4 regions of the Bacillus sp. m3-13 genome follow, and region 3 is predicted to be linked to each of the others. Evidence: riboswitches for the same ligand, from Rfam matches in the RefSeq annotation. Region 3 holds a riboswitch; each other region holds the start of a gene.

Region 1 (7,870 bases), on a different contig from region 3:
TGGAGTCAGCTTGATTCCCGGCACCTCATGGTGAAGGAAGTTGGCGTTACGGCTGCTTGTAAGCGGCATGATCCCAATATAAATTGGGGCATCAATATGTTTCGTAGCCTGAAAGACTTCCAGTAATTTTTCTTCAGAAAAGACAGGCTGACTGATGAAATAATCCGCACCTGCATCAATTTTTTTCTCCAAGCGTTGGACCGCCTTATCGATCACGCGGACATTCGGGTTGAAAGCAGCTCCGACAGAGAAACTGGTGCGCTCGCCAAGTTCTTTTCCGGAAAGGGAGACACCTTGGTTAAACTGTTTAATCATATTGATGAGACCAAACGAGGTGACGTCATAGACAGAGGAGGCACCCGGAAAATCACCGACCTTCGTTGGGTCTCCAGTGACTGCCAACACGTCATGAATTCCAAGCTGGTGTAGCCCCATTAAGTGTGACTGCAAGCCAATCAGATTGCGGTCGCGGCAGGTGATATGAATCAGTGGGCGCAGACCGATATCTGATTTCACGATGGATCCAAGAGCAGTGTTGCAGACTCTTGGGGAGGCAAGGGAATTGTCCGCTAACGTGAGCGCATCAATGCCCGCGTCCTTTAAAGCTTTCGCGCCGGCCATGAATTTATCTGTATTCAGTTTACGCGGTGGATCGAGTTCCACGATGATGGATTGTTGTTTTTTTGCCTTTTCAAAGAGTGGTGTCGGAACGTCCTTCTTTTTGGAAGAAGGAAGGATAATCGTTCGTTCCTTTCGCTTCACCTGCTTTTCTTTTAGAGGAGCCACGCCTTCAAGCGCATCGGAAAAGGCCTTGATATGAGCCGGCGTGGTACCGCAACAGCCTCCTATTAATCTTACGCCTTGGTCCCGAAACGCTAATGCCGTTTCTTTAAAATAATCCGCATCGCTGTCATACTCAAGCTTTCCATCTACATAAGAGGGAAGACTCGCATTCGGATAAGCCGAAAGATAAGCAGTCTTTGGAATCGATACCTCTTCCAGGGTGGAAATCATATGATAGGGACCTAAACGGCAGTTGAGCCCCACAATATCAGCACCAAGAGATTCTAAGCGGTTTAAGGCGTCTGTGATGTGCACGCGGTTCTGCAAATAACCAACCTCTTGGAGTGACACTTGCGCAATGATCGGCAAATCCGTTTCTTTTCTAGCAATCTGCAGGACTGTCTCTAATTCCTCCAGGTCATAAAACGTTTCTAGTAAAATACCGTCGACCCCTTCAAGTAGCAGACAGTAGAGCTGCTCGCGGAAGGTACGTTTGATTTCTTCAAGCGGGATGGCTTCGGGCTTGATCGCGCGAATCCCGCCGATTGTACCGACCACATGCGCATCAGGGTGATCCGCCACGGCCCTTTTCGCTAGCCTGACCGCCGCACTGTTTATCTCCTTCACTTGATCCTGCAGTCCATAGCGCTCGAGCTTGTGGTAGTTGGCCGCATACGTGTTGGTCTGGATAAGATTGGCGCCGGCGTTCAGATAAGCTTTATGAATATTATAGATTTGGTTTGGTTGCGATAAATTTAATTCCTCAAAGCAACAATCAGAACCGTAGGAATAGAGGAGGGTCCCCATCGCGCCGTCTGCAATTAGTATTTTGTCTTGTTGTAAACTATCTAAGATTCCCATGATATACCCTCCGTTGTTCTTGGTTACCGCTTGCTACTGTAATGGTTTGTTGAAATGCCTGTTCGAAGTCTTCTATTAAATCATCTGCGCTTTCAAGTCCTACCGACAGGCGGAGTAAGGAGTTTGTGATGCCGCGTTTTAATCGTTCTGCTTCCGGCATTGCCGCATGGGACATTTTCGCCGGGAAGGAAAGGATGGATTCTACTGCCCCTAAGCTCACTGCAAAAACCGGGATCTCGACCTTACCGACAAACTTCCTTAAATCCTCCTCGCTGTGCAATTCAAAAGAAAGGACAGCTCCAGGTCCCTGCGCCTGTCTGTGTTGAAGGGTGAAGCCAGGATGTGTCGTCAATCCTGGAAAATAAACCTTTTTAACGGCAGGATGTTTTTCTAAATAACTGGCTATTTTATAAGCGGACTTTTGGGACTGCTCCAGCCTTACATGTAACGTTTTGAGCCCTCTTAGGACGAGCCATGCATCTTGGACACCAAGCACCGCGCCGAAGGAATTTTGCAAAAAGGCTAAACGGTCGGCAAGCACAGGATCCTTTGCCACCGCAAGCCCTGCCACGACATCACTGTGTCCGGACAGGAACTTCGTTGCGCTGTGCAGAACAAGGTCGGCACCAAGCTCCAGCGGCTTTTGCAAGGAAGGCGTCAAGAAGGTGTTGTCGACGAAAGTCCAAGATCCGATTGATTTGGCGAGAGTAGCCACAGCCGTGATGTCCGTTACTTTTAACAATGGATTGGATGGTGTTTCTACATAAAGCAATTTAGTGTTGGCCTGGATGGCTGCTTTCACTTTTTCCAAATCTGTCATATCTACAAACGTATGCTCCACACCGTAACGGGTAAGTACCTCAGAAACCATCCGGTAAGTGCCGCCGTATACGTCTTCTGAAATCAATACGTGATCACCTTGTGAAAGAAGAAGGAAAGCAGTCGAGATCGCAGCCATTCCAGATGAAAAAGCAAAGCCTCGCGTTCCTTCTTCTAAGTGGGCAATTGTTTCTTCGAGTGCTTCCCGGGTCGGATTGGCAGAGCGTCCATAGTCATATTTGCCAAAGGAATCGATATCAGGCTGATGAAAAGTGGATGCGTGTTGTATGGGCACGCTCACCGCACCATTGCTTTTATCAAACTTATGGCGGTTGTGTAACAACTTCGTTTGAAAAGAATGGCTCATGATAGGACCTCCTTTTGGATGGAAGCAGCTTTCAGCGCCGCCTCTAAATCTTGAATCAAGTCTTCTGCGTCTTCAATGCCGACCGAAAAGCGTAACAATCTGTTGCATACACCGGTCTCTATGCGGATTTTTTCGGGAATGTCCGCATGCGTTTGCGTGGCAGGATAGGTGATGAAGCTTTCCACGCCGCCAAGGCTTTCGGCAAACGTAATAAGGTTCAAGTTTTGAAGTAGCGGATTGACCCATGCCTCGTCTTGGATGCGGAAGGAGAGCATGCCGCCTCTTCCCGGATAAAGTACATCTGTGATGGAATCATGCTGAGCTAAGTATGTCGCAATTCGCTGCGCATTCTTTTCATGCCGTTCCATGCGAAGGGACAAGGTTTTCATGCCGCGGATCAACAGCCAGGAGTCGAATGGGCTGAGAACCGCACCTGCTGCATTATGGTGAAGCGAAAGGGATTCACAAAGCTCCACGCCTTTTGCGACAATCAGTCCTGCCAGCACATCATTATGCCCGCCAAGATACTTGGTCGCACTGTGAATGACGATGTCCGCACCTAATTTTATGGGATTTAATAGAACAGGAGTGTAGAACGTATTATCACAGATCAGTAGAAGTCCGTGCGCTTTCGCGAGCTCCGAGACTGCTTCTAAGTCTGTTTCTACCATCAGGGGGTTAGTTGGAGTCTCCACAAAGATAGCCTGCGTTTGGGAAGTAATAGCTTTTTCGATTTCTGAAAGGTCGGTTGTGTCCACATAGCTACAACACAGTCCCCTATTTTTTATAGCCTTCTTCAAAAAGGCGGTACGTGCCGCCGTACAAGTCCTTACAGACGATAAGGTGATCTCCGGACTTGAAAAGGGATAGGATGGTCAATATCGCCGCCATGCCGGAGCTGCAGGCAAACCCTTGGTCGCCGCTCTCAAGGTCTGCAATTGCTTTTTCCAACACATGGCGTGTGGGATTGCCGGTTCTTGTATAGTCGTATCCTGTTGACTGCCCAATACCTTCGTGTCGATAGGCAGTGGAAAAATAAAACAGGCGGATTGACCGTTCCAGTGGCAGTTTCTGAGCGATTTCCGATTTGTGCAAGCTTTTGTTTCCGTTTTATACATGAATGGGCCTCCTATATGGTAAGTGACAATCGTTTCTTCCAGAGGGCAGGGGCTTTAATGCTTTATCGGAATAAAAAGAAAAAGCCTTCTATAAGAAGAAGACTTTTATCGAAAAGTTCATTCTTCTCATCTCTGCAAGCATCACAGCTTGCTGGAATTAGCACCTTTTCAACGTCCATTCTAACGGGCGCTGCTGGTTGCTGAGGTGTCTTCGGGCCATTCCCTCAACCTCTCTGGATAAGAAAGTTCACTATTTAATTATCTGAACAATTTAATTATTTTACTAATTTACAACAGGTGGGTGTGAAATGCAATGTTTTTTTCTGGATGAATTAATTTTATGCGGTGAAGGAGTGGGGTAGAAGTGAAGTAGTAGAAGAATTTTTTTGTCATAAAATGGTCAATCCCGAAAGAGGAAATTCAATGAAGCATGTTATATAATGTTAACTATAAAGTATGTGAAACTTTTCACTAACTAAACTATACAATCCGATTTTCATTAATAGAAAAGAGGGATTTAACATAATGACTGATTTAAATACGATCGCTAAATCACATAGAGGCACAAGGATGACGCTGATCTTGATTGCCATCCTGACAGGGGCAACGGTTATCGGGCAGGCGTATTTTTTCGTCACCATCGTGGATCGAGTCTTCCTAAAGGGCCACACTTTTCAAGAAATACTGCCATTCCTGGGTGGCCTCCTGGTAGTATTGGCTGCACGAGCGGGGTTGACCTATTGGAGCGGCATTACTGGAGTGAAGCTTGCTGCAAAAGTAAAGAGAGATTTCCGGATTGCGTTGCTCAAGAAATTTTCCAACAGTCCGGTTCAAGCTTCCCTTAAGGGGCAGTCCGGTCAAAAGGTGAGCGTGATGATGGATGCGGTGGATGAGATTGACCCGTATTTCAGCAGATATGTGCCACAGGTCATTCAATCGAGCATCATCCCGATCATGATCTTAATCGCGGCATTCAGCCAGCATGTGAATACAGGTTTGATTATACTAATCACGGCGCCGTTCATTCCCATTTTCATGATTGTGGTAGGCTTGAAAACAAAGAAAAAATCAGAAGAGCAGATGGATAAACTGAATGCTTTTTCCGGAACGTTTCTTGATACGTTGCAAGGGCTCACGACGTTAAAGCTTTTCGGTCGCTCAGCAAAGCAGCAAGAAACAATTGAAAACAGCAGTTTAAGCTTCCGTGATGCAACGATGGAAGTGTTGCGAATAGCATTTCTGTCTTCGTTAATGCTGGAATTCATTTCGATGCTTGCTATTGGTTTGATCGCACTTGAAGTAGGCTTGCAGCTTGTTGTTTTTAAAAATGTTACGTTCTTTACTGCTTTCTTTGTATTGGTATTGGCACCTGAGTTCTACCTGTATCTGAAGGAACTTGGAAGCGCCTTTCATACTGGACGTGGGAGCATGGGAGCCGCGAAAAAGGTGACAGATGAGCTTGCAGTAGAAGAGAATCCTATAGAATGGGGAGACGCTTCTTTTCAAAAGAAACAGGGTCCACCTGCAATACAATTGAAAAACCTCGGATTCCGGTATGGAGACCAAGGCTTTGCTATTGAAAATATAACAGTGAATATCCCGCCATTTACACAGCTTGCTTTGATCGGGCGAAGTGGTGCCGGGAAATCAACACTGCTCAATCTGATGGCAGGGTTGATTCGCCCGTCAGAAGGGGAAGTGCTGGTGGACGGAAAGCCTTTATATGAATACGAGGAAAAAGCGTGGTTTGAGCGGGTCAGCTATATTTCGCAAAATCCGTATCTTTTTTCAGGAACGATTGCCGATAACATTGCAATTGGCGGGAAGGCGGATGCAACACAAGAGGAGATAAGAAGTGCTGCAGAGAAAGCGGGTATCCTTCCGTTGATTGAATCGTTACCAGAAGGTTTCGAAACGAAAATCGGCGAAGCTGGGAGAGGTTTGTCGGGCGGTGAGAAGCAGCGGTTAGCATTGGCGCGAGCCTTCTTGAAAAAACCATCTGTCATCCTGTTTGATGAGCCAACAACAGGTCTGGATCTGCAGACAGAGCGGATTCTCCAAGCTTCGATGAAGGAGCTGGCGAAAACGTCGACGGTAATTACCGTGGCGCACAGATTGCATACGATTAAACAGGCAGACTCCATACTGCTATTAGACGCGGGTCAGTTACTTGCTCAAGGAACACATGAAGAGTTGGTCGTAGCAATACCGGCTTACCGTAAAATGGTGTCTGTCCAGCAAGGAGGGAGCGCAGGATGAGAGAATTAGCACATGTTGTAAAGCTGGTCATGTTGGAGAAAAAGGACATACTCCTTTCCATTTTGCTCGGGTTCTCAGCGGGGATTACGGCAGTGGGACTGTTTGCCTCTAGTGGATATCTCATTTCCAAAGCGGCACTGGCTCCGCCGATCTATACCTTGACCGTGATGATTGCGGTCCTGAAGCTCTTCGGTTTCGCGCGGGCATTTAGTAGATATGGAGAACGTTTGTATTCGCACAGGGCAACTTTTACGATTTTAAGTAATCTACGTGTCTCTTTTTATAAAAAAATAGAGCCGCTTGCGCCGCAAATTTTCCAAAAATACAGAAGCGGTGATTTGCTTGCACGAATTGTGGGGGATGTAGAAAGCTTGCAAAACTTCTTTCTACGTGTGTTCTACCCGCCGGTTGTGCTGGTGCTCGTCTTTTTAAGTACGATATTTTTCATTTCCTTTTTCTCTATTTATCTGGCATTGGTAATGTTCGTCGGATTAATTTTGACAGGGTTTGTGGTGCCAGCGTACTTTGCGCTCGGGCAACGCCGATTGCAAAGTCGTGTCAGAGAAGAGAGAGGGGCGCTATCGACAGAGGTGACGGAACTGTTTTATGGGTTCCGCGACTTGAAGATCTATCAGCAACTCGATGTAAAAGAGAAGTTGCTTGCTGATGCTGCCGGTTCTTATGTAGCGGAGCAAGAGCGAGAAGGAAAACAGGCGATGTTCAATCAATCGATGAACACGTTTATTACGTTGCTTGTGTCATGGGCCTTGCTTGCGCTGGGGGCATACCTGACCGTGGAAGGCCAGTTTGAAGGATTGTTCCTGGCAATGCTAGTGATGATTTCCTTGACGGTGTTTGAAAATGCTGCGCCGATGGCTGTTTTCCCGAATCATTATGAGGAGAGCAGACGGGCTGCGGTAAGATTGGATGATGTGGTGGAAAGAGAACCGGTTGGAGGTGCAGCGACTGTTGGTGCTGCTGTAGAACTACCTGAACAACAGGCATTTTCTTTCGAAATGAAGGATGTCCGCTTCCGCTATCCTGGAGAATCTCGTTTGACGCTGGATGGGGTGAATATCAGTTTGCCTTCTGGATCGAAGACGGCGATTGTTGGGCCTAGTGGTTCTGGGAAATCGACGCTGTTGCAATTGTTGCTGAAAATTTATGAAACTGAGGATGGGAATGTCTCGTTGGATGGATGGGATTATGCCTCTGTTGATCAGGAAGACTTGTGGGGCGTGGCAAACGTCGTCCTGCAGGAAAATCACTTTTTCTACGGTACGATACGGGAGAATCTTGCGCTTGCCAAAGATGGATTGAAAGATGAAGAGATGTTAGAGGCATTAGGCGCGGTGAAGCTTGACGGGTTTTCCTTAGATGATGAGGTGCTCGAAAAGGGAGAGAACCTTTCCGGCGGGGAGAAGCAGCGCCTTGCTATCGCGCGTGCGTTGTTGAAGAGAGAACGTTTGTGGCTGCTTGATGAGCCGACTTCCTCCGTGGACGCTGTTACAGAAGCGGCAATTTTTGAGAAGCTTTTTGAGGTGGCGGCAGAGGATACATTGGTGCTGGTGAGTCACCGCTTGACGGGTCTCGAGAAGATGGATCAGATTGTTGTCATGGAGAATGGTCGTGTCGTGGAGGCAGGGACATTCGACGAGTTGAT
Region 2 (7,870 bases), on a different contig from region 3:
ACGAATACTTCAATGAACTCACCATCCTCGAACAGGGCCCTGACCTGATCCCTGTCGCTTTGGAACGGCGAGATGAACGCAGTGGTTACAATCTTTCCACTGTCGACAAACAACTTTGCCACTTCTCCTATGCGCCGAATGTTTTCATTTCGATCCCCTTCTGAAAATCCTAAATCCTTATTGAGTCCATGACGGACATTGTCACCATCTAACACATACTCATTAATACTTTGGCGGTATAATTCCGTGGACATGGCGTTTGCGATGGTCGATTTACCAGAACCCGACAGTCCCGTGAACCATAGAACGCAGCTGCCATGCCCGTTCTGTGCACGGCGCTCCTCTTTAGTGATGGCCTGTTCGTGCCAGGTGATGTTGGTTGCTTTTACACTCATTTTTCATTTCCCCCTTTATACGGCAGCTGTTTTCTGTTGTTTTAGCCCGTCAATCAAGACTTCGATAACCTCTTTTCGACTGAAGGTGGACGGTGGTAACTCCCCTGCTCGCAGCAGTTCCCTCACCTTCGTTCCTGACAATATCACTCTGTCTGTTGGTGGATGCGGGCACGTTTTATCAGAGGCCATGCCTTCGCATTTATTGCAATAAAAGCTATGCTCGAAAAATAATGGCTTGATGCCAAGTTCCTCTTCTGTGAACTGATGGAAAATGTGCTGTGCATCATAGGTGCCGTAGTAGTCGCCGACCCCTGCATGATCACGACCGACAATGAAATGGGTGCAGCCGAAATTTTTTCTCGCGATGGCATGGAAAATGGCTTCCCTCGGTCCGGCATAGCGCATCGCAGCCGGGTAGACTGCAAGCTCAACACGGTCTGTTGGATAGTAGTTTTCTAGGAGTACGCGGTAGCTTCTCAACCTGACATCAGCCGGAATATCATCTGATTTTGTCTCCCCGACTAGTGGATTGAGGAATAGTCCATCCACCGTTTCAAGTGCAGCTTTTTGAATATATTCGTGAGCGCGGTGGACAGGATTTCTCGTTTGGAAGCCGACGATAGTTTTCCAGCCTTTTTGCTCGAAAAGTTTGCGAGTTTGCTTGGGTTCAAGCCATACATCTTGGGCTACACCTTTGTTTGGTTTTTGCGTCAGGATTACTTCCCCCGCGACGTAAATGTCGCCCCTTTCGAATAAGCGTTTGACCCCGGGGTGTGCAAGCTCTTCCGTTTTGTAGACTTCGCGGGCTTCTTTTTGTAGGTCTGGTTCATACCATTCGCTGATGGTGATGACTCCGTATGTGGTATGTTGGTAGGTCAGCTTGTAGGTTTCTCCTTGTTGTAAGGTGTTTGCCACTTCTTTGGTGACCGGCAGTGTGACCGGTACCGACCAGATGGTGCCGTTTGCCAGTCTCAGGCTTTCAACGACAGATTCGTAGTCGGATTTTGAGAGGAATCCTGTGAGTGGACTGAAGAGCCCGACTCCGATAAGTTCCAAGTCACTTAATGCGATCGCGTCTATTTCGATTTCTTTTGTAAGATTTGTTGTGTCATAGTTTGGTTGGTAGGCCTGCACAAGAGTGCCACCATGTGGTTTTGGTAAAGTCATTGTTTGTTTTACCTCGCTTTTTTGTGGTTTTTTAGAAAGAAATCTATGGTTTTTTAGTGATTTGAAATCGTTCGGTCAACTTTAGGACATGTTCGGACAAACTCACCGCTATTTTAGATGCCATTCGGTCAACTATTTCAAGGCTTTGGTCACTTTTGACTGGGGGTTCGGTCATTTAGAAAATTGGTTTGGACAAATTAACGAAATCTTCGGTCACTTCCGCGGAAACTTCGGTCAACATTCGGAAATCTTTGGTCACTTTCGGCAAAACTTCGGACATTTGCTCTCGGCGCCACCCAAATCACCCCATCGCGCCCGCTCGCCAATCCTAAAATCCCCAAGATTACTCCTCACTCCCCGCCGATACCACCGCCGCCCCAGAACCAGCCCCCGTTCGCTGCATCAAAAACTTCACCCCGAACACTGATACCAGCACCCCGATCATCGCAATTACCGGGTACACATTCTGCTCAATCAACAGCTGTATCAGCGTGTAGGAGAGTACCATCGATAACACCGGCGACACCACCCACACAACCAGAAGCTGCACGACAATGTCCTTTTTCAAAACAGATCGCCCTTGCTTTACAAAGCCAATCCCGATAATTGATGACGTCGTGATCTGAGTCAGTGGCACCGGAATCCCAAACACCGAAGCGACGGTGACGATCCCGGCACCTGTCCCGGAAATGACGCATCCTTCCTCCAGCCGAAGCTTTGTAATCTTCTTGCCGTTTGTTTCCATGACGCGATGGCCGAGCAGCAGTGCGCCTAAAGCCACAAACAAACCTCCCCAGAGAATTCCCTGGCCGGTGCTCATGATGCCGGCTCCAACAAGCGGTCCCACCGCATTTGCGACATTGTTCATACCAGCGGAAAATGCTTCGAACACTCCCATCACCACGACCAACACCGACAAGATCGGAACAGCGCGAGAAGATTTCACCCATCGATCGATCAGGCTATTTTTCAGCACCCACGTAGCACCAATTGCTAGCAAAAATGCGATAACCGGGGTCAGCAGCCAGAATGAAACAATCCAGGCAAGCTTTCCGACAAACACGGATTGATAGACAATTCCGGCACCGACCACTGCACCGACTATTACTTCACTGGTGGAAAGCGGGATGCCAAATACATTGGCTAAAAATAAAGACAGGGCCGCAGATGCAATCACGATCAGGGCAATGGCCACCGTAAAGGTACTTTGCGGGACAATGCCGCTTCCCATCGTCTTAACGACTTCGGCACCGCCGAGCCACGCCCCAAAGAACACCGCAATCCCGCATAGTACCAAGGCCACATTCCTTTTAACAACTCCTGCACCATAGGCAATTCCCATGGATGCTGCCGCACCGCTCGCCCCGATATTCATGGCGAAAAATAGACCAACGATGACAGCTATGATAACTAACATGTTTTTTCCTCCTCCACTTCACAACCAGCCTTAATTTGTATGCAGGCCGCACTCCGTCTTCCCGCTACCCGCCCAGCGGCCAGCACGGGAATCACCTTCCACACCGACTGCCTGGGTACAGGGAAAACAGCCGATGCTTGGATAGCCATGATCGTGGAGCTCGTTATACGGAAGTCCCCGGCTTCGAATATGATTCCAAACATCTTCCCATGTCCAGTGGATGAGCGGACAAATCTTGATGTTTTGAAATTTGTCATCTTGGTTGAGGAAATTCGTGCCTGCACGCGTTGGTGACTGCTCCCTTCTCAGGCCGGAGATCCAGGCCATTCTCGGCAAGACTGCTTCTCTTAATGGCTCGACCTTGCGGATTTGACAGCACTGTCCGGGATTTCTTTTCCAAAGAGCCGTGCCATGCGCTGCAGCTTGCTCATCCAAGGTGAGCGCAGGTTTCCTCTTTTCAATCTGTAAAGTTGGGTATCTACTTTCTATCTGTTCAATGACCTTGTAGGTTTCTGGAAAATGCAAGTCGGTATCTAAAAAAACAATTTGTGCATCAGGCTTTACCTCTTGAATTAGGTCGATCAGCACCACTGCCTCGGCCCCAAAGCTTGAGGCATAAATGATTTCATTGGATTCATAAGTTCCAAACGCCCATTCCAAAACAGCTTTGGCCCCTTTTGAGTCATCATCAACCACAAAGGTGGACGAGATCTCCTCCCAGTTTTCGTACGTTATTTTCTGCGTCATGGTGTAACGGCTCCTTTCTTTTCCAACGAAAAGAGGCAGCCCCTTTACCGGTGCTGGCTGGTTGTTCCAAGCCAAGCATCATGTAAAGTGACCGCCTCCAGTTTGTCTGGTCAGCGAGTATTTATTTTTTTTGAAGGCGAACCTTCTCGTTTCTTTCTATTTGAATGACTTTTCCATCCTGTACGACTAGGGTGATAGATCCAAATTTGATTGACTGCAGCATTCTTTCCAAGTGGGTCACAACATCTTCCCATTCTGACTTTGCCAGTTGGCTCGCCTCCATTTCACCAAATAAAAAACGCCTCTCCCATTATGGAAAAGGCGCATCGTATGTATACTGCACCTTATCTTCCAAAATGGGTATCCATTTTGCTGGAATTGGCACCTTGCTGTTCGCAGGTTGCCGGGCTTCAACGGGCCAGTCCCTCAGCCGCTCTAGATAAGCGTCGATTCATTTGTTGTTTTTGATAAAATTAATCCTACCATACTTATATGAATTGTCAACAATGTTATTGACTGTTTTTTTAGATTTTTTTATTTTTAGGAAGTTGGTCCTAGTAAGCTACTTCATTCCCCAATCTTTGTAAGCTTGGTTTCCGAATCAATGATTGCCGCTTGATAGTAATCCCCCGCCGCCGTTTCAAAAAGAACACCTTGGACGGTTTCTTCTTGTTCTTCAAGTTTCACCATATCCACCTTTGATAAGCCGTTTGGATCAAACGTCACTTTCCCTTCTAACTTAAATTGACCTTTCCCTATTTCCTCTGCCAATTCAATTTCATGGTCAAGCATACGCTCCTCTAACCAGCCTGCAAGCAAGGGCTCCACCGTATCTTCCGCTATTTTCAGGCTGTCATTATATGTAAGAATCATGGAGTAGCGCACATATTGCACGGTTTCCAACTCATTTCCACCCATGCCGACAGAAGTGGAGGAAATGGTGAATTCAGGGTCCGGATCTGTTTGTGCGAACATATTACAACCGGCTAACAAGATGGTGAGTCCACACAAAACGACTAGACTTTTCAAGCTACCCTTCCTAAAAATCCCCTTAGACTTCATTCTTTTTTTCCTAACCACTACTAACCCCTCCTAGCATTTCCATTTTATTCAACATTAACATGTTTTTCCTTGCGTATGTTGCAATAAAATAAAAATGATGCGAGATTCCTATGGAGAAGTGATCCCGCATAATTTTCAAAAAAATAAGCAGCGGCTTTCTCCTCCGCTGCTTATTACTATTCGCATTTAGCCATTTCTACTTTTTTACGCTTTTCGGTTACAAGGACATCTAGATGACGGTAAAGGTTGACGAATTCGCCTGGAAGCAGTCCACCGTACTCCCCGTCTAGATTTAGTTGCATCTTCTCTTGTGTGTTTACTTTTACCCTGTTCGCCTTCGTATAGATGACTAAATCATCTTTCACATGATCTCCGCGCAATGCCATGGAAGCAATACGGATGAAGTCTGCGATGTTTGCTTTTTTAAGGATAATCATATCAAACATGCCGTCGTTCATGCAGGAGTCTGGCGCAAGCTTTTCGAAACCGCCTACTGAATTCGATAATGAAACTAAGAACAACATGATTTCGCCTTCAAAGATTTTTCCGTCGTATTCGATCGTTACGTTTGTGGGGCGAATAGATGGAAGCATTTCAATTCCTTTAAGGTAGTAGGCAAGTTGGCCAAGCATGGTCTTCATTTTGATTGGTACTTCATATGATAGCTCGGTCATTTTTCCGCCACCGGCAATGTTCATGAAGTACTGTTCATTGGCTTTTCCGATATCCACTGGCATCGGAACGCCTTCTGCTATGACATCGACACAAGCTAAAATATCATCACGTGGCAGGTCAAGTGCTCTGGCGAAGTCGTTGGTCGTTCCAACTGGAATAATGCCAAGTTGTGGACGGTAGTCCTGTTCTGCCAACCCGTTGACTACTTCGTTGATTGTTCCATCTCCACCAGCTGCCACCACAAGCTCATACCTGCGTTCAACTGCCAGCCTAGCCGCTTCTGTCGCATCTCCATGTCCGGTTGTGGCATGGCAGGATGCTTCATAGCCGGCTTTTTCTAATCGAACCAACACTTCTGGCAGATGCTTTTTGAACAGCTCGCGACCAGATGTTGGATTGTATATTACCCTAGCTCGTTTCATTTCCCATCATCCTAAACGTATATTTAACTAAGCCCTCTTTTATATCTATGTGTTGTCATGCTCTATATGTTGTCTGTTAAGATAGTTATATTTACCAATACCACTAAGTAGTGAACCTGTAACCCACTACTGATAACATATTAGCCTATTTGAGTGTGGATATGCAATTAAAATGAAAATTTTGAGAAATGCGGGCGGCGTCCTTCCGAAAACAAAGCCCCCACCTGCACCACTACTTCTCGTAAGTAGCAACTGCAGATGGGGGCACCAAACTCTTAATTATTCTTCTGTCTTCTTCTCTTCGCTTTTTTTGCTCGTAGCGATTTCGCTCGTTAAGCTGTCGATGCTGTGACGCACGTTTGCTTTACCGGAGAAGTTTTCGATCAGTTCTTTTACATCAATTCCTGATGACGCTTTTAAGGACTCTTGAAGCGTGGACATCAGGTTTGTTGCGTAACCGGTCACTTTATTGGCGCCGCTGTTTTCACCGCTTCCGCCAGTGTCCACAACCGTGATCTTATCAATGTTGCCAAGTGGAGCTGCAACTTGCTTCGCGTATTCAGGAAGCATTTTGATAATCATGTCTAGGATTGCCGCTTGACCGAACTGCTCGAATGCTTCTGCGATCTTTTCTTTCGCTTCTGCTTCTGCAAGACCTTTCAGGCGGATAACTTCTGCTTCGGATTCCCCTTGTGCTCTTTGTGCATCAGCAATTGCAAGACCGTCGATACGGACTTTTTCTGCTTCTGCTTTGGCCATTGCTTCAATGCGGTATTTGTTAGCATCTGCTTCTGCCATTTGTTTCGCTTTATCAGCTGCTGCCGCCTGCTCCACAGAGTAACGGTCTGCATCGGCTTTTTTCTTCACTTCGGAGTCGTATTGACGCTCACGACGCAGGATCTCTTTTTCCTCAAGCTCAATTTGCTTTTGACGCTCGATGATTTGGATCTGCATTTGCTGCTCCGTTACTTCTTGTTTCGCACGTGCTTCCTCTAGATGGTACGCTTGGTCAGCACGGGCTTTCGCGATGTCTTGCTCGCGGCGGTACTCGGCAACCTTCATTTGGTTGGTTTTTTCCGCTTCTGCGATTTCCGTCGCACGCTCAAGTTCTGCGCGTTGTGCGTCTTTAGCTGCTTCGGCGCGCTTGATACGTGTTTCTTTGTCCGCTTCCGCCGTTGCAATGTCTGCGTCACGCTTTACTTGCGCAATACGTGGTTTACCAAGAGATTCTAAGTATCCGTTGCTGTCGCGGATATCACGAATGGTGAAGGATACGATGATCAATCCCATTTTCGCTAAATCCTGAGATGCAACACGTTGTACTTCTTGAGAGAATTTTTCACGATTTTTGTAGATTTCTTCTACTGTCATGGAACCTAAGATAGAACGAAGGTGACCTTCTAATACTTCACGTGCTTCGTTTTCTAAGTCCTCTTTTCTTTTCCCTAAAAATTGCTCGGCAGCTGTTGCGATATCGCCGATAGAGTTGCCAATCTTAATGATCGCCGTTCCATCCGCCATAACCGGCACACCTTGTTCTGTGTAAACTTCCGGTGTTTTAACGTCTAGTTTAATAGATAGCAAGCTTAATGGTTCCGATTGTTGGAATACCGGCACGATGAATGCACCGCCACCTCTTACAATCTTAATTCTGTTTCCTGCTTCGTCTGTGTGGACATTTTTGCCACCAAGGTAACTACCTGTGATAATTAACGCTTCATCTGGACCAACTGTTTTGTAGCGCGCTACGAAAACGACGATCAGGACGAAAATCAGTGCAACGACGGCACCAATGATAATTGCGATTTCACCCATTTTCTCTTCCCCCTATTTATTATAGTTTTCTAATACCTTTTCGTACGGAGTGACAGAGACCACTCCGGTTTGGACATCGATGATCAGGACTTCCGTATCATAAGGGATTTCTTCATTTTCAAAGCTCTGTGCAGAACGTGAAACGGTGCTTCCCCCGATGCTCAGTACCA
Region 3 (7,870 bases):
ATAAAGAAATCTTGCTCCACTAATGATTCTCATGAGGAAAGAGCAGCCTCCAATTTGGAAGCTGCTCTCTGTCTTATTTTTGCACATCAATTTGATCCACATGTGTGACTCGGAATTCTTTTTCTCCGAGCTTTTTTACTAACTTGTTAAGTTTTTCTTCTGGCAATTCAGCCGGCAGATTGACAATAATTCTGCGTAAATATTTTTCTCCGTTATCAAGTGTAAGCATTCCGTCTATGTTAACGTCCTTTAACATAGAAACAAGATCCTTAATCGCTCCTTTGTGCTCGATGGTAGCGATAGTAAGGGTATACCCACCAGTTTTCATTCCAAATGAGTCAGCCAGGACATCCATGACGTTTGCATGTGTCAGTATCCCGAGAAATTCATTTTCCTCATTCAATACAGCGATAAACGGCAGTCGTTTAATCGTGAAGAATGCTTTGAAGAATGAATCCTCCTCATATATATAAGCATCTTGGTTTTTTACCAGCACTTCTATTGAATCGTCGGGACTTCCTTTTTGTTCATAAAGATAATCTAATAAATGCACTTTATATACCAAACCTAAGAATGTATTCCCGTCATTACTAAGAATGGGGATGCACCTGTAGCCGGTATCCTTTATTTTCTCATAAGCTTGTTTAACCGTGTAAGTTGGTTCGCAAAACTCCACATCATGCTTTGGTACAAAATTATAACGCACCTTCATCTCTCTCACTCCTTAGGCAGTTTCTCTCTAGAATATGTAAGTTATAAAACTACTATAACAGTAGCATATTCCTTTTCTAAGGTAAAGAAAATTCATAATATTAACACAACTTATTTATAAAAGTTTAAACTATTTTGCAGCATTAGCGGCCACTTGGACTGCATCCCATACTGTAGCAAACGGAGGGGCATAACTCAAATCCAACATGGCAATTTGGCTTGTCGACAATCCGCAAGTAATAGCTGTCGCATAAACATCAAGCCTTTTCGCAATGGATTTATCTTTTCCAATCAGCTGAGCGCCCAGGAGCTTTTGTGATTCTTTTTCATATACAAGCTTTATATGAATCTTTTCTGCTTCAGGATAATAGGAGGCATGGTTATTTGTTTCAATCACCACTGTTTCAACATCCAAGTTTTCCTCTTGTGCTTGTTTTTCTGTGATTCCAGTCATTGCTGCCGTCCATTCTAGAATTTTCACCACATTTGTTCCGAGAATGCCATCAAATTTAGTTGGAATACCGGCAAGATTGTCAGCAGCGACCCTCCCATGTTTATTGGCTGTTGTTCCGAGAGCTATGTTTACAGGTTTATTTAAGAGAAGGTGATTGCTTGTTGCACAATCTCCCGCTGCATAAATAGATGGGATACTTGTTTCTTGATGGGAATTAACAATGATTGCGCCGTTTTCCAGCATATCTAGGCCTAACTCTTTTACAAATTGTGTGTTCGGTTTAATTCCTATATTTACAATAACCGCATCTACTTCATACGCATTTTTGTCTGTCACAATGCTTATCACTTTTCCTTGTGACATTTTCAATTCTTTTACTTCTTCACCTGTTCGAATTTCCACTCTATCTTGCAGGGAATCCGCAATAATATTAGCCATATCCTCATCATAATTTGGCAGAATCTGATTTTGCAGCTCTATGACGAATACCTCTTTGCCAAGCTCTACCATGGTTTCGACAAGCTCCATCCCGATATATCCCCCACCTATGATGCCTACCTTTTTGATCTTTTCATCTTGGTAGTACTTACGCATTTCTATTCCATCATTCAGTGTCTTCAATGTATGAACATTGCTTGCCTCTTTCGGGATAAAAGGCGGCACGATTGGTTTGGCTCCTGTTGCAATCAAAAGTTTATCATATTGAACAAATGTTTCTTCCCCTGATTTAAGGTTTTTCACCTTTACCCTTTTGTTTGAGTGATCTACTTTTGTTACCTCATGATGAATATGGACGGCGATGTTTCGTTCTTCAAATTCTTCTACCGTTCTTGCTAGCAGATCCTCATGAGATTCTGTCACACCAGATATGTAATATGGCAATCCGCACGCTCCGTAAGATACATGTTCATCTTTTTCAAATACGCTGATTTTTATCGTTTCATTTAGTCTTCTTAGCTTAGAGGCCGCACTCATTCCCCCTGCAATGCCCCCAATTATCACCACATGCTCCATAACCTTTTCCTCCTAAGTCTATCTCTGTTTTCATACCATTATATTCCCTCTGGAGAGATAAATTAGTCATCCAACATAAAGAAAAAAATTAGTTGGTTGGATATTCACCGCTGTTCCTTTCCGCAAATGGCTGCGCTTTCCGCGGGACGGTGCTTGAGCCTCCTCACTTCGTTGCGGGGTCTCAACCTACCGTTACTCCCCCGCTGGAGTCTCCGCCAATTTGCTCCAATCCACAGCTAGAAATTGTGTTAAAGAAAGGTTAATAATTTCAATTCATAGATTTCTTTTAACCTTTCGATGAATGGGATAACCTTGTTGATTGAAGTGGAAGGCGCGCAGACGCCCGCGGGAGGAAGGGACAGGTGAGACCCCGCAGACAAAGTCGAGGAGGCTCACGGACCGCCCGCAGGCAAGCGAAGCGCCTGGAACGGAAATCAACCGGATTTTACGATTTCTAAATTTCATAAAAAAATGACCCTGCCAGCGCAAGGTCATCAGTTTTTATTAGTTATTTACTTCTTCTTTTTCATAAATCGGTACCCAACCTTCTGTAGTAACAAAGATTCGAACCGCAACTACTTTACGATCCTCCATCAAGGTGAAATAGTGGCGCACATTGGGAGGGACAGAGATTAAATCGCCCGGCTCTAACTCTACATCAAAGAAAGAACCATCTTTTCCTTGAATAACGAAGATCCCATGGCCACTGACAATGAAACGCACTTCATCATCTGTATGATGGTGCTCTTTATTGAAATTTTGTAGAAGTTGCTCCAAGTTCGGTGTTGTATCAGATAACGAGATAACGTCTTGTGCCTTGTACCCTCTTTTTAAGGAAATTGCTGTAATTTCATCTTTAAAAACTGTAAGAATTTCTTCCTTGTTCTCAGCAGTCAAAGAAAAGTTTTCCTGTAGATGTTGAGGGAGTTTTGCAATATCCCAATTTTCGTAGATTACTTCATTATCATTCAGGAAGCTTTCTACCTGTTCTTTCCCACTGATTCTTTCATCTGTTTCGTGTAATCTGATTTCTGCCATGTTATATTCCTCCTTATTTTATATCACTATTAACACCGCTGTTGATTTCCGTACCGGGCTTCGCTTTCCGCGGGGCGTGTGCTTGAGCCTCCTCGCTCCGCTGTGGGGTCTCAAGCTACCGCTACCTCCCGCCGGAGTCTTCGCCCGTTCCTCCAATCAACAGCTAGGGAAACTATTGAAATAACTTTTCTATATAAGATTTAAATAGATATTTTTGGTTGAACCAAGTTTTTTACACTTAATAATTTCAAATGATAGGAGAATAGAAATTCCCAGGCCTCTAGGTGTTTTTTCGCCTCAAAGGCGTTCCTTCCCCAAACGGTAATTCCATGATTCCTAATCAGAACAGCGCCAGCATCTCCATCTATATATTGAGAAAATTCATCTGCCAAAGCTGGAATGTCTGCATGGTTTCTTATGATTGGGATGCTTACTTCCGCATCTTCTTCCCATATACCAAATGCTTTGATGATTTCCTGTCCTTTAAATCTAATCTCGCCGTAGTCACCATATAGCTCAGAGATGACATTGTTATCAACGGTATGAACATGCAAGGAACAACCTGCGTTCGTCTTCCGGTAAACTTCGAGGTGTAGCAATGTTTCTGCAGAAGGCTTCAAGGTAGTGCTTTCGACCGCGTTCCCAAGTTCATCCACAAGCAGAAAATCTTCTGAGGTTATCTTTCTTTTATCCTTGCCGCTTGAGGAAACCAAGAATTGCAACGGGGTATTTGATACTTTAATAGAAAGGTTTCCACTGGTGCCAAAGAACCAATCCCGAGAAGCCAACTCCTCCTTAACCTCAGAAAGCTCTGTCCATTTCTTTAAAAAATGACTCATGCTGTCACCTTCCGTTTTTTCAAGATATCCATCACATCATAAAACGTTTCGAACGGAGAAAAGGCAATGGAGTGCTCCTCACACTTTTTAATCAGAAAGTCCCTCGCTATCACTTGATCCGCAAGCTTTGCCGCTTCTAAATCTGTGATGGAATCGCCAATCACAATTTTATAAGTATCAGATTTGACAAGTTTTCTGATAATCGATGGCTTGCAGCAACCACAATCGTTGTCACAGTCCACATCACACTCATTAGGCCAAAGGATGTTTATGGTTTCCCCATCAAAATCAGAGCCATTGCAATAGATGTTCTCCTCTTCTATCATTCCTTCCAAAAGTGGTTCCACAAAGAAGTCAATACCGCCAGAAACAATATAAAGGGGTATTCCTTCTTCTTTTGTAAAAGCCACAAACTCATTAAAGCCTTCCCGTATCTCAGCGTGACCTAGTATATATTCAGTAATTGCTTCCTTTTTCTTAGAAGGAAGCAAGGAAAACATTTTCCCTACCCCTTCTTTGATGGAGATTTCTTGAGATAATACCTGATTTTTTATTTCGTCCCATTCTTTTGGAGCAAACTTTTTCATAATGGCAATGATATTGTCACTATTGGTGATGGTTCCATCAAAGTCACAAAAAATCATTTGTTTATTGGCATTCATGTTGTAACCTCCACACTTCCCCACTGCTTGAGGGCCACCTCTAACTCCGGATGCTTTTGTGCGTATGATGTCAATGATTCCCCAGCTTTTACCGCATCTACTGCCTGACGAAAAGCTTTTGCTCCGGCAGCCCCACCAAGCTTATGCCCGTGCACCCCGCCTCCTGCGTTGATGACCGCATCGTTGCCAAAATCCTGATAAAGTAGTGGTACGAGTCCAGGGTGTATTCCAGCTGAAGGGACAGGCAGTGTCGATTTAAACTGATTGTCTGCTACTGTCAGAGCGTCCCGGATACCGAGCGCCTGTTCCTTCGGCAATGCCACACTTCCGTAAGGAGATGGGAATAAAGAAAAGTCAGCACCTGCATAGCGTAAAAGTTTTCCTAACAACAACTCATTGGAAACGCCATAAAATTCTGATGGGGTAACCGCCCCACTAACCGCCGGATGCGCCATAATCGGAATGGATACTTCCTTGTCTTCAGCCAAACTTTGAAGTGTATCAAGCCCATAAGCAAAAACATTGAATAGCAGAAAATCAGCACCTAATTCTACCGCTTCTTTTTGCTTTATCTTTAAGCTCTAACGTACGACCTGTCAGATTAACCGCATATCTTGCACGATGTCCTGTCTCTTCCTTCACTTCCTCTAGAATCCTTTTTGCCTTCGTTAATCCTTTTTTCAAAAGGGGTAAGGTCGTTTTCAAACAATATTTCATCATCCTTGATGAAATCAACTCCCCCTAGAGCCTGTTCCTTCAACTGATCCGTTAAATAATCAAGGTCCCTGCCAATCACCCCTTTGAAAATGCTCATCACAAATGGTCTATGATGTACGCCAGTAATGGAGCGAAGCCCTTCTATTCCGAATTTCGGTCCAGGATATGCTAGCTTCAAGTCATTGCTGAACTCAAGATCAATCAACTTAATTTCCCCATCTAATGACAACTTGCCAAATACCGTGGTTAAAAATCGCCGGCAAGTCATTGCTATAATTGAAACTAGGATAAGCAATTTGGATAATGCCACGTGTCACCGTATTCCCTAAATAAGAATTCACCCTGTCATTTGACGAGAGCTCTTTCACGCTTACGACTCTGCCTTTATGCTTTCTCAATTGCTCCTGTTCAAGCTGCGGAAGTTCAGTCCAGGACCCGATGGTAAGTCCAAGTGCGATCCCTTCCGCTTTTTTTTCGAGATTCCCGTTATGATCATGAACCAAATAGGTTGCTAGAATTTCTGACATTATGTACACCCTTTCTAACGATGATAAAAAAACAAAAAACCCCTTCCATAAGAAGAGGTTAGTCTATCTAACGTCCTCTTATCTATCAGCTTTTTGCTGCAAGATTTAGCACCGTGCTTAACTGAATAAGTCGGTTGCCGGGTTTCATCGGGCTAGTCCCTCCACCTGCTCTTGATAAGATTGGATTATATATAAAATTCAAATTATCTAAATACTAAATTCTAGTTGAGATTATGCCATCATTTTGAGTTTATGTCAACAGACTATTCAGAAAATCTTTAACCCTCTGATTCGTTGAACTACTTCTTGTAATCTTTCTGTACTGGTTAATAAACCGACGCGCACATAACCTTCCCCAAAGGATCCAAAGCCAATACCAGGTGCCACCACCACATGGGCTTCTTCAAGCAGTTTGTCTGCAAACTCCTCAGATGTGTATCTTTCCGGAACTTTTAACCATGCAAAAAAAGAACCTTTTGGCGCCTTTACTTCCCAACCAATTTCCTGTAATCCATGAATAAGGATGTTTCGTCTCTCCTCATACAAATCTACCAATTCTTGAACACAGGTTTGTTTATCTAACAAGGCAGTGGCAGCCGCCTCTTGGATCGCGCCAAAAATACTGACATACATATGGTCTTGCAATAGATTGATCGCTTTGATCACACTTTCATTCCCCACTGCAAACCCCACTCGCCATCCGGCCATATTAAAAGTTTTCGACAATGTATAGATTTCAATCCCGACATCTTTCGCACCAGGAGTTTGTAAGAAGCTAAGTGGTTTTTTTCCATCAAATCCGATTGCACCATATGCAAAATCATGAACCACGCAAATATCGTGCTCATTTGCAAGGTCTACCGTTTCTTTAAAAAATACAGAATTCGCTACAGCCCCTGTCGGATTATTGGGGTAATTGAGGAACATAAGCTTAGCCGCTTTTAAGACTTCCGGATTGATATCTTCATAGTTTGGTAAAAAATGATATACTTCTTTTAAAGGCATGTATTCCATTTTCGCTCTGGCCAATGCCACACCAGACCAATAATCAGGATAACCCGGGTCTGGGACAAGCACGGTATCCCCTTCATTCAATAAACATTGGGGGATTTCTACCAGCCCAGCTTTGCCACCAAAGAGTATGGCCACTTCAGTTTCTGGATTTATGTCCACTTCATATTCTCGTTTATAAAAAGTTGCGATCGCTTCTTTAAAAAAATGATGACCCTGAAAAGGGGAATATTTATGATGATTCGGTTTTTCGGTTGCTTCCTGTAACGACTTTACAATATGTTCAGGAGTCGGTTGGTCAGGGTTTCCTTGTCCAAGATTAATAACATCATGACCTTGTGCAACAACCTTTCCCACTTTTTCAACCAATGAAGCAAAGAACTGTTTAGGCAGTGTATTTAATAATTCAGATTGTTGAAAGTGTTTCACCTTTTTCACCTACTTAAAAAATTCTTGAAATCCTAGTCACAAATCATATATTGTTAGATTCAACTTGTAAAGTATTTTTTCAACGGGGGGATAAAATTATGAAATGGAAAATAGCTTGTATTCAATTTGATGTAGCCTTTGGAGATCCCAAAGCAAATATAGAAAAAGCATGTGAACTACTGACATTGTCAGGTAAGGATCGACCAGATATCATTGTCCTTCCTGAACTTTGGTCCACAGGTTATGACCTCGAACGCCTTGATAAAATTGCAGATTCCGGCGGTTTTGTCACTACCAAATTCCTTAAATCTGCTGCAAAAGAACTTAAAACCCACATTGTGGGTGGTTCTGTCGCCAAAAAAACGAACAAAGGAATTTATAATACGATGATTACCGTCAATAAAGATGGCGAAGTTGCCGGCGAATATAGCAAATTGCACCTTTTTCGCTTGATGGACGAGCATCACT
Region 4 (7,870 bases), on a different contig from region 3:
TAAGTAACCGCACTATTGTCTTCCGCCACGATCAATACGTGGTTGAACACAGCTTCTGCTTGGTCTTGAAGGTAGATCGCTTGGATCGGCTCTTCAATGACAACGTTCTTAGGAACATAAAGGAAATGCTCCGCCGTTCATTAATGCAGCGTGTAAAGCGGACAGCTTATGCTCATCAACTTTAACACCATCTTGCATGAAGTGCTTTTTCACAAGATCACTGTGCTCTTTTGCAGCAGTGATGATATCTGTGAAGATAACGCCTTGTGCTTTTAGTTCTTCTTTAAGAGTAGATACCACTGGTGTGTTATCCACTTGAACATATATATTTTCTCCATCTACTAACGCCTTTACCTCTTGAGGCATTTGGTCCACAGAAGTAATGGAAGTTTCTACAGTGTGTTTCTGGAAGTTTGTAAAATTCCAGTTTGTAATCTTCGTCTTATCCGGCTTAGGTAATGGCAGCTCTTCTGCCAAGGAATAAGCTTGTAAGCGAAGATCTAACAGCCACTGAGGCTCCCCTGACTCTTTGGAGTAGTTAGTGAGGTAGTCTTGATCAAACGGTAATTTCGTCTCTAACGTCATGATAATCCTCCTTGCTTACGCTTCTTGACCGACTGTTTCGTCTTCGATACCTAGTTCTTGCTTAATCCAATCGTAACCTTCTGCCTCTAAACGTTGTGCTAATTCCTTACCACCGGACTTCACGATGCGGCCTTGCATCATTACGTGAACGTGGTCAGGAGTGATGTAATTCAATAAACGTTGGTAGTGAGTGATGATAAGGCAACCGAAATCGTCGCTGCGCATTTGATTGATTCCTTTAGAAACAACTTTCAATGCATCGATATCAAGACCAGAGTCAATCTCATCAAGGATCGCGATCTTAGGCTCAATCATCATCAATTGAAGAATTTCGTTACGCTTCTTTTCCCCACCGGAGAAACCTTCGTTTAGGTAACGCTGTGCCATTGCTTGATCCATTTCCAAGAAGTCCATGTTCTTATCCATTTTACGGATGAATTTCATTAGGGAGATTTCATCGCCCTCTTCACGGCGAGCATTGATAGCAGAACGCAAGAAGTCCGCGTTTGTTACACCACTGATCTCACTTGGGTATTGCATTGCAAGGAATAAGCCTACTTGCGCGCGCTCATCCACTTCCATTTCAAGAACATCTTCCCCATCAAATGTGATGCTTCCGCTTGTTACTTCATATTTTGGGTGTCCCATGATTGCAGAAGAAAGCGTTGACTTTCCTGTTCCGTTAGGACCCATGATTGCGTGAATCTCTCCGCCTTTTACTTCAAGATTTACACCCTTTAAAATCTCTTTATCATTAATGGATACATGTAAATCTTTAATTGTTAACGTTGAACCCATAACTGTAACCTCCAATGTTCTTGTGTTCCTATATAAAAACACATTGTTGTTTTAATTCTCATTTTATTCTCATTACAATCTTATAACAAATAGAAAGTGATAGCAACCTTTTCCGCCTTGTGTAAGATACCCTCAAATTATAACGAATATAAGGGGGGAAAGTCGAATTTTCGGTGGATAATTTATTTTGGTTAACTCCTGGTTAATAAACAACAAAAAGGGTCTGCGTTATTCTCATTTGTTAGAGAATAACACGAACCCTTTTCTTCTATATTATATGGTCAACCTGTCAGTTTGCTGCTGCACAGGTTTTATGGGCGGAAATTACGGTCTACTTCTTCGACAATCTCTAAGCTTCTTTGGTAATCCTTTTCTCGTTTCTGCTCCACTTCTAAAAGTTTTGAGAGCTTATTTGAGTACTCCTCATAACCAAAACCATAAGCTTGATACATTGCCTTCTCCATTTCACCTGTGTACTTTACGTGTACCTGATGGATAATAAACCATTCCCTTCCTATTTATAAGTGTTTAATTTTTTGTACCAGTTTTCTGATACCCTCAAAGTATTTGTCATAAACACCTTATTAATCATAGCAGGGGTGGTTAATTTATCCAAACGAAGTATGGAGCGATTACTGGGGATATTGGTGCTTGTGGGGTAATTAGGGAAGGTGGTTAATAGGAGTCTTAGAATTCCTCTTGAATGCTAGGGCGTTCTGGTTGTCCTGATGTGAACGGTGCTTATGGTTTTTTTTCGATGTTGTTCTGGGACACTGATGGTGTATGTTGAGATTGGCAATTAACCTCTGCAGCCCAATTGTCCGAAGTTTTTTGAAAGTTGACCAAAGTTTTTTTAAAGTTGACCGAAGTTTTTGCAAAGTTGGCCGAAGTTTTCTAAAATTTGACCGAACCGATTTTGCAAATGACCGAACACCCTAGATTCTTGTCCAAACAGTCACGTCAATTGTCCGAACACCCTGTTAAAATACAGTGAGAATGTCCGAACTGACATAAAAATTGACCGAACCATTTTTAGCTCGATTAAAATAGAGACATTTCTTTAGTTTTCTTACGAAATCCCCACAAAAATGTAAAAACATCATTCCAATAAAAAAGCCCAACCCCAAAAGGTCAGACTCCTCACAAATCAATTCTTCAATTCGTTAAAATCACTAATGCAAGACTGCACCAACGTCACGGATTGGCTCATTGCTGCCCCGCCACCAAATGCTGCTGTCACGCCGCAAACTTCCAGGATTTCCTGCTCTGTTGCACCTTGATCTAAGCAACCTTTTGTGTGATATACGATGCAATATTCATCTTGGGAATACACACTGACACCAAGAGCAATCAATTGCTTCTGCTTCTTATCGAGAACTCCCTCTTTAAAACAAGCTTCTGTGAACTCGTTATAGTGATGTGCAAGCTCAGGCATCTTTTCGGTAAATAAACCAAGACCCGCTTTATAATCATGAAGTGCTGCTTCTGCATAGTTTTTCGGCTCGTAATGTTGTTCCATTGAAGACAACTCCCATCCTTATTTTTCACAAAGTTAGTATTTGTTTAGGTGGGAGGTTCGTATTCAATTATTACAAAAAAAATAACTCCGAACCATAAATATAGTACGGAGTTATTTATTCAAATTTTATTCTTCATCAGATGCCTTTGCAGGCAGTACGGAACCTTTGTATTCTTCTTCAATGAATGCTTTGATTTCAGCAGATTGAAGCACTTCTACCAATGCTTTGATCTGTTCATTATCTTTATCTTCCTCACGAACAACGATAAGGTTTACGTAAGGATTGTTTTCGCCAGATTCTAAAGCGATTGCTTCTTTTTCTGGATCTATATCAGCGCCAAGTGCATAGTTACCGTTAATCAGTACTGCATCTCCGTCGCCATTCAAGTATGCTTGCGGTAAGAATGCCGCTTCGAACTGAGTATTGAACTCAAGATTCTTAGGGTTCTCTTCAATATCATCTACAGATGCAGATGTAACTTCTACACCTTCTTTTAACGTAATTAGTCCTTTTTCTTCAAGCATTGCAAGGATACGGCCATGATCGGCAACAGAGTTACTCATTAAGATTTCTGCGCCTTCAGGTAGTTCTTCTAGGCTGTCATACTCTTGGGAGTAAACACCGATTGGCTCGATATGAACGCCACCTGCACTTACAAATTCGTAATCATTTTCTTCGATTTGACTCTTCAAGTATGGCTCATGTTGGAAGAAGTTCGCATCAATGTCTTTATCACGTAGCGCCTGGTTCGGGATGATGTAATCTGTATACGTTTGGATGTCTAATTCAATACCCTGTTCTTCTAATAAAGGTTTTGCTTCTTCAAGGATTTCTGCATGAGGTACATTTGATGCACCTATAACCAGCTTACCTTCCTCGATCCCTTTTTCTCCGCCGCCACATGCAGCAAGTACTAGCACTAATAATGATATTACAGCGAAACTTAAAAGCTTTTTCATAATTTTGTCCCCTCTTTCTTATCGTTTGTCTAGTTTGTTAGTTATTAAATCTCCAATAAATTGGATGATAAATACAATGATTAAGATGATGACCGTACATACAAGTGTTACTTCCCAGTTGTTACGCTGGAAACCATCTAAGAATGCAAGGTTACCCAACCCACCTGCACCGATGATTCCTGCCATTGCTGTGTAACTTACAATGGCAATGGCCGTGACCGTTATACCGGAAACCAATGCTGGCATCGATTCCGGAATGAGTACTTTCCAGATGATTTCTGAAGTTTTTGCACCCATGGAACGCGCTGCTTCAATGACACCTTTGTCGATTTCACGTAATGCGATTTCCACCATTCGTGCGTAAAAAGGTGCTGCTCCTATGATTAGAGCTGGCAATGCCGCGTTGGCACCAATAATTGTATCCATAATGAACCTTGTAAAAGGAATAAGTAAAAATATTAAAATGACAAATGGGATGGAACGGAAGATATTAACAAAAGCAGCAACCAATCCATTAACTAATCGGCTTTCCCATATGTTTCCCTTAGCTGTTAAAAACAATAATAGTCCTAAAACAATTCCTAAAATGAACGTAGCGACAACCGATATACTGCTCATATAAAGAGTTTCTAAGGTTGCTTCCCACATCTTGTCCCAATTAACTCTTTCAAGCATGTGTCATCACCTCCAACTCCACTTGCTGCTCACGGATAAATCTCAATGCTTCTTGAACTTGCGTCTCTTCGCCATCGAGGTGCACAAAAAGTGTGCCATATGCTCCATTTTGAGTCTGCGAGATTTTCCCTTGAAGAATGTTCACTTCAATTGGAAATCTGCGAATTAAATTCGTAATTAATGGCTGTTCTGCCGAAGTCCCTACAAATGTTAGTTGAATTACTTTCCCTTGTGGGTATTCAGCCAACAAGTGCTCCACTGTTTCTTGCGTATCATCTGGTTCTGTCACCTGTTTTACAAAGCGTTTTGTGATTGGCTGTTCTGGCTTTCGGAAGACATTAAGTACATCTCCCTGCTCCACTACCTTACCATTTTCCATCACCGCCACACGATGACAGATTTTCCGGATAACATGCATTTCATGTGTGATTAGTACGATAGTCAGAGATAAACGCTTATTAATATCGACTAAAAGGTCTAAGATTGAATCTGTAGTCTGTGGATCCAATGCAGATGTAGCTTCATCACATAAAAGTACTTTAGGATTATTGGCAAGTGCTCTTGCTATTCCGACACGTTGCTTTTGTCCACCGCTTAGTTGAGATGGATAGGAGTCGTCTCTTCCCTCTAATCCTACAAGCTTGATGAGTTCATCCACACGCTTGTTTCGCTCTGACCTGCTCACTCCGGCAATCTCAAGTGGAAACGCGATATTTTCCTTCACAGTTCTTGACCATAAAAGATTGAAATGCTGGAAGATCATACTGATTTCCTGGCGTGCTTCTCTCAGTTCCTTGCCCTTAATTTTTGCAAGATTTCTTCCTGCTACATCCACCACTCCGTCAGTTGGCGTTTCCAGGCCATTTAGCATGCGGATCAACGTACTTTTTCCTGCACCGCTATACCCGATAACACCGAAAATCTCTCCTTGGTTGATGGATAAATCTATATTATCAACAGCTGTCACTACTCCGTTTTTCGTTTTAAATACTTTTTTCACACCCTGAAGTGAAATCATGTTCGCACCTACTTTCTTACTTTTCCTTGTTTTAGCTTACCCAATTAAGTTTAAACAAACGTTTGTTTAATCCTTGAAAACAAAAAATCCCTTCTGCAACAATGAGCAGAAAGGATTAAATGAGAAAAGTCCTTTCTCTCATCTATCAAAGCAAATTGCTTTGTGTGAATTGGCACCATTTCAACAATTCCATGTTGACGGTTGCCGGGTTTCATAGGGCACGTCCCTCCACCTCTCTCGATAAGAGATAAACATATATAATTAAAATTAAGTATTTGGGCAATTCGAATTAACGAGTGTTATCGTATCACGGTAATAATTAGCCTGTCAATTAAAAACTTTTTTACCGTGTTTAAAATATCTTTAAAGCATTCTCATCCACGCTAAAATCAGCTTTTTTATTTTGAACGATTTCTCCGTCACACTGCATGACCATGGAGGAACTTGGGCTTATTTTAATGGATGCGCCTCTAAGCATCGTGACATTTCGGTGTTTAATATGTCTCCCTCTAAAAGCAAGGGGAAACATAAATAATAACTCCCATCTTCCAATACCAGAAACCACACATATATCCAATGCCCCATCATTTCCACAGGCATCTGGGCAGATCATGATTCCCCCACCATAATAAGGGAGGTTGGCTACCGCTATCAGCCAAACATCCTGAAACTTATAAATCTTTTCATCTACTGCAATAGAAACATCAGACGGTTGGTAGGTGAAAAGAACTCTGAAAATATTCAGCACATACGACAAGCCACCTAAGCCTAATTTGTTCAATAAACGTTTCGACCTTGACCTATTGGTCACTTCTGCAACCTTGCCGTCAAACCCAAGTCCCGCAATCGATATGTAATGCTCTTCTTCTACTTTCGGTACATCTATTAGTTGATAGGAACCCTTTAAGATCCTAGACAATGCACCTTCCACAGCAAAAGGGACTCCAAGGCTTCTTGCCAAGTCATTTCCAGAACCGGCAGGAACAATCCCTAGAGCCACTTTTTTATGAACCAATTTATTCACCACTTCATGAATGGTACCATCTCCACCGACTACCACTACAGCTTGAACCAAATTCTCCTCTATATTTTCTATCAATTCACCGGCATGACCTGCATATTCAGTAAAAGATACGAGATAAGTTACATTTTTCTTTTCTAAGTACTTCTCCACTTCTTTCCACATACGAAGTCCTTTTCCGTTGCCAGCCATCTTGTTGACAATAATATGATACACTCTCCTACACCGCCTATAAATTCTCTTTATCTATCTACTTTAATTCGTTATAGGCGAGGACAATTCCTTTAAGATACCTCTTTTCTTTCTGAGCGGTTTACAAGGGTAAATAGGGAATCCATAAGCAAGAAATGTCTGAAGGACCCTTTAAATGCCAAACCTTTCACATCTCTCATCTTCGTTCCATTCAAAAGTTCCAATATATCTTCTTTAGATCCTTCTATCACAATATCAGCTACCGTTGCATCTTGCACCAGTTGCATTTGGTTTTTACTTAGTGAAAAAAACGATTTTTCCCCTTGGGTGACTATACAGCAGCGCAGACTGTAGTATGGCAAAATTTCCATGACATGCGACTTACTTTTGGCTTTAAGAAGAAACATTTCCAAGTTCTCTACTACCATTACAAACCAGCCCCCTTTGCCTATTAATTTCCCTGTATATCAGCCTAATCCCTTCAATAAAAAAAGAACAATTACCGCGTATTGCCGATAATGTTCTTCATTTCCCAAGAAATATGTCAGACTATGATGTCTTTACCATAGTCTTTTGGTAAGTTGCCGTCGTTTTTTCCCTAAACATCATATAAAAGAAAATAGAACTTGTCAGATAAAGCACAGCCGTGATGGAGAATACAATCGAATATCCCCAATATTCCCCGTACAAAAGCACTATAGTCATGGAGACTGGACCCATACTTGCCCATCCGAGCGAGAAGACCATTTGATTAATGGAGTTTGCAAAACCCTTCAAAGAGTTATCAACCTTTTCCATCATCATCGAAGAAATAATTGGATTGGCTGCATTCATCAGTGCCTGCCTGAATAAAAATCCGAGGGCAGCAAGCCAAAAAATCTGAGTGAAAGCAGTTAATAGCATAAATGGTAAGGAAAGAAGCTGTAAAATGACTACCGCTCTCATCTCCCCCACTCTCCTTACTACCGCAGGTCCAATAATCATGGCAACCGCAGTGACTGCCTGACCCAGGGAAAGAACAATACCAATGGTAGAATTTGATGTTCCAAAACGATCTGCAAAGTACATATTCAAGTAAGGAATAACCAATCCAGACCCGAAC

The links. A riboswitch is a leader RNA that binds a small molecule or an ion and turns the genes downstream of it on or off. The one in region 3 is predicted to bind S-adenosylmethionine.
Region 1: another riboswitch for S-adenosylmethionine. It lies ahead of M313_RS23365 (methionine biosynthesis PLP-dependent protein); the one in region 3 lies ahead of mtnW (2,3-diketo-5-methylthiopentyl-1-phosphate enolase).
Region 2: another riboswitch for S-adenosylmethionine. It lies ahead of M313_RS24900 (YezD family protein); the one in region 3 lies ahead of mtnW (2,3-diketo-5-methylthiopentyl-1-phosphate enolase).
Region 4: another riboswitch for S-adenosylmethionine. It lies ahead of M313_RS0114355 (methionine ABC transporter ATP-binding protein); the one in region 3 lies ahead of mtnW (2,3-diketo-5-methylthiopentyl-1-phosphate enolase).

The regions. Positions count from the first base shown of each region.
Region 1 covers NZ_ACPC01000019.1:64,536-72,405, forward strand. The annotation lists gene M313_RS0110780 (bifunctional homocysteine S-methyltransferase/methylenetetrahydrofolate reductase) at 1-1,644, opposite strand, end outside; gene metC (cystathionine beta-lyase) at 1,628-2,830, opposite strand; partial or broken gene M313_RS23365 (methionine biosynthesis PLP-dependent protein) at 2,827-3,944, opposite strand; SAM riboswitch class I at 4,072-4,192, opposite strand; gene cydD (thiol reductant ABC exporter subunit CydD) at 4,474-6,207, shown strand; gene cydC (thiol reductant ABC exporter subunit CydC) at 6,204-7,870, shown strand, end outside.
Region 2 covers NZ_ACPC01000008.1:43,580-51,449, reverse strand. The annotation lists gene cysC (adenylyl-sulfate kinase) at 1-395, opposite strand, end outside; gene sat (sulfate adenylyltransferase) at 411-1,562, opposite strand; gene cysP (sulfate permease) at 1,906-2,979, opposite strand; gene M313_RS0101880 (phosphoadenylyl-sulfate reductase) at 3,010-3,726, opposite strand; gene M313_RS24900 (YezD family protein) at 3,848-4,009, opposite strand; SAM riboswitch class I at 4,068-4,172, opposite strand; gene M313_RS0101870 (hypothetical protein) at 4,294-4,806, opposite strand; gene M313_RS0101865 (diacylglycerol kinase) at 4,965-5,885, opposite strand; gene floT (flotillin lipid rafts scaffold protein FloT) at 6,165-7,700, opposite strand; gene M313_RS0101855 (NfeD family membrane protein) at 7,713-7,870, opposite strand, start outside.
Region 3 covers NZ_ACPC01000012.1:104,379-112,248, reverse strand. The annotation lists gene M313_RS0105390 (divergent polysaccharide deacetylase family protein) at 1-23, shown strand, start outside; gene cbpA (cyclic di-AMP binding protein CbpA) at 74-712, opposite strand; gene M313_RS0105380 (CoA-disulfide reductase) at 842-2,179, opposite strand; gene mtnD (acireductone dioxygenase) at 2,684-3,217, opposite strand; gene M313_RS0105370 (methylthioribulose 1-phosphate dehydratase) at 3,418-4,056, opposite strand; gene M313_RS0105365 (2-hydroxy-3-keto-5-methylthiopentenyl-1-phosphate phosphatase) at 4,053-4,718, opposite strand; partial or broken gene mtnW (2,3-diketo-5-methylthiopentyl-1-phosphate enolase) at 4,715-5,962, opposite strand; SAM riboswitch class I at 6,038-6,143, opposite strand; gene M313_RS0105355 (pyridoxal phosphate-dependent aminotransferase) at 6,230-7,402, opposite strand; gene M313_RS0105350 (carbon-nitrogen family hydrolase) at 7,501-7,870, shown strand, end outside.
Region 4 covers NZ_ACPC01000020.1:106,502-114,371, forward strand. The annotation lists partial or broken gene sufD (Fe-S cluster assembly protein SufD) at 1-585, opposite strand, end outside; gene sufC (Fe-S cluster assembly ATPase SufC) at 601-1,383, opposite strand; gene M313_RS26060 (YuzK family famiily protein) at 1,695-1,835, opposite strand; gene M313_RS0114340 (carboxymuconolactone decarboxylase family protein) at 2,531-2,902, opposite strand; gene M313_RS0114345 (MetQ/NlpA family ABC transporter substrate-binding protein) at 3,029-3,862, opposite strand; gene M313_RS0114350 (methionine ABC transporter permease) at 3,881-4,537, opposite strand; gene M313_RS0114355 (methionine ABC transporter ATP-binding protein) at 4,530-5,555, opposite strand; SAM riboswitch class I at 5,691-5,802, opposite strand; gene M313_RS0114365 (diacylglycerol/lipid kinase family protein) at 5,908-6,792, opposite strand; gene M313_RS0114370 (hypothetical protein) at 6,861-7,196, opposite strand; gene M313_RS0114375 (MFS transporter) at 7,318-7,870, opposite strand, start outside.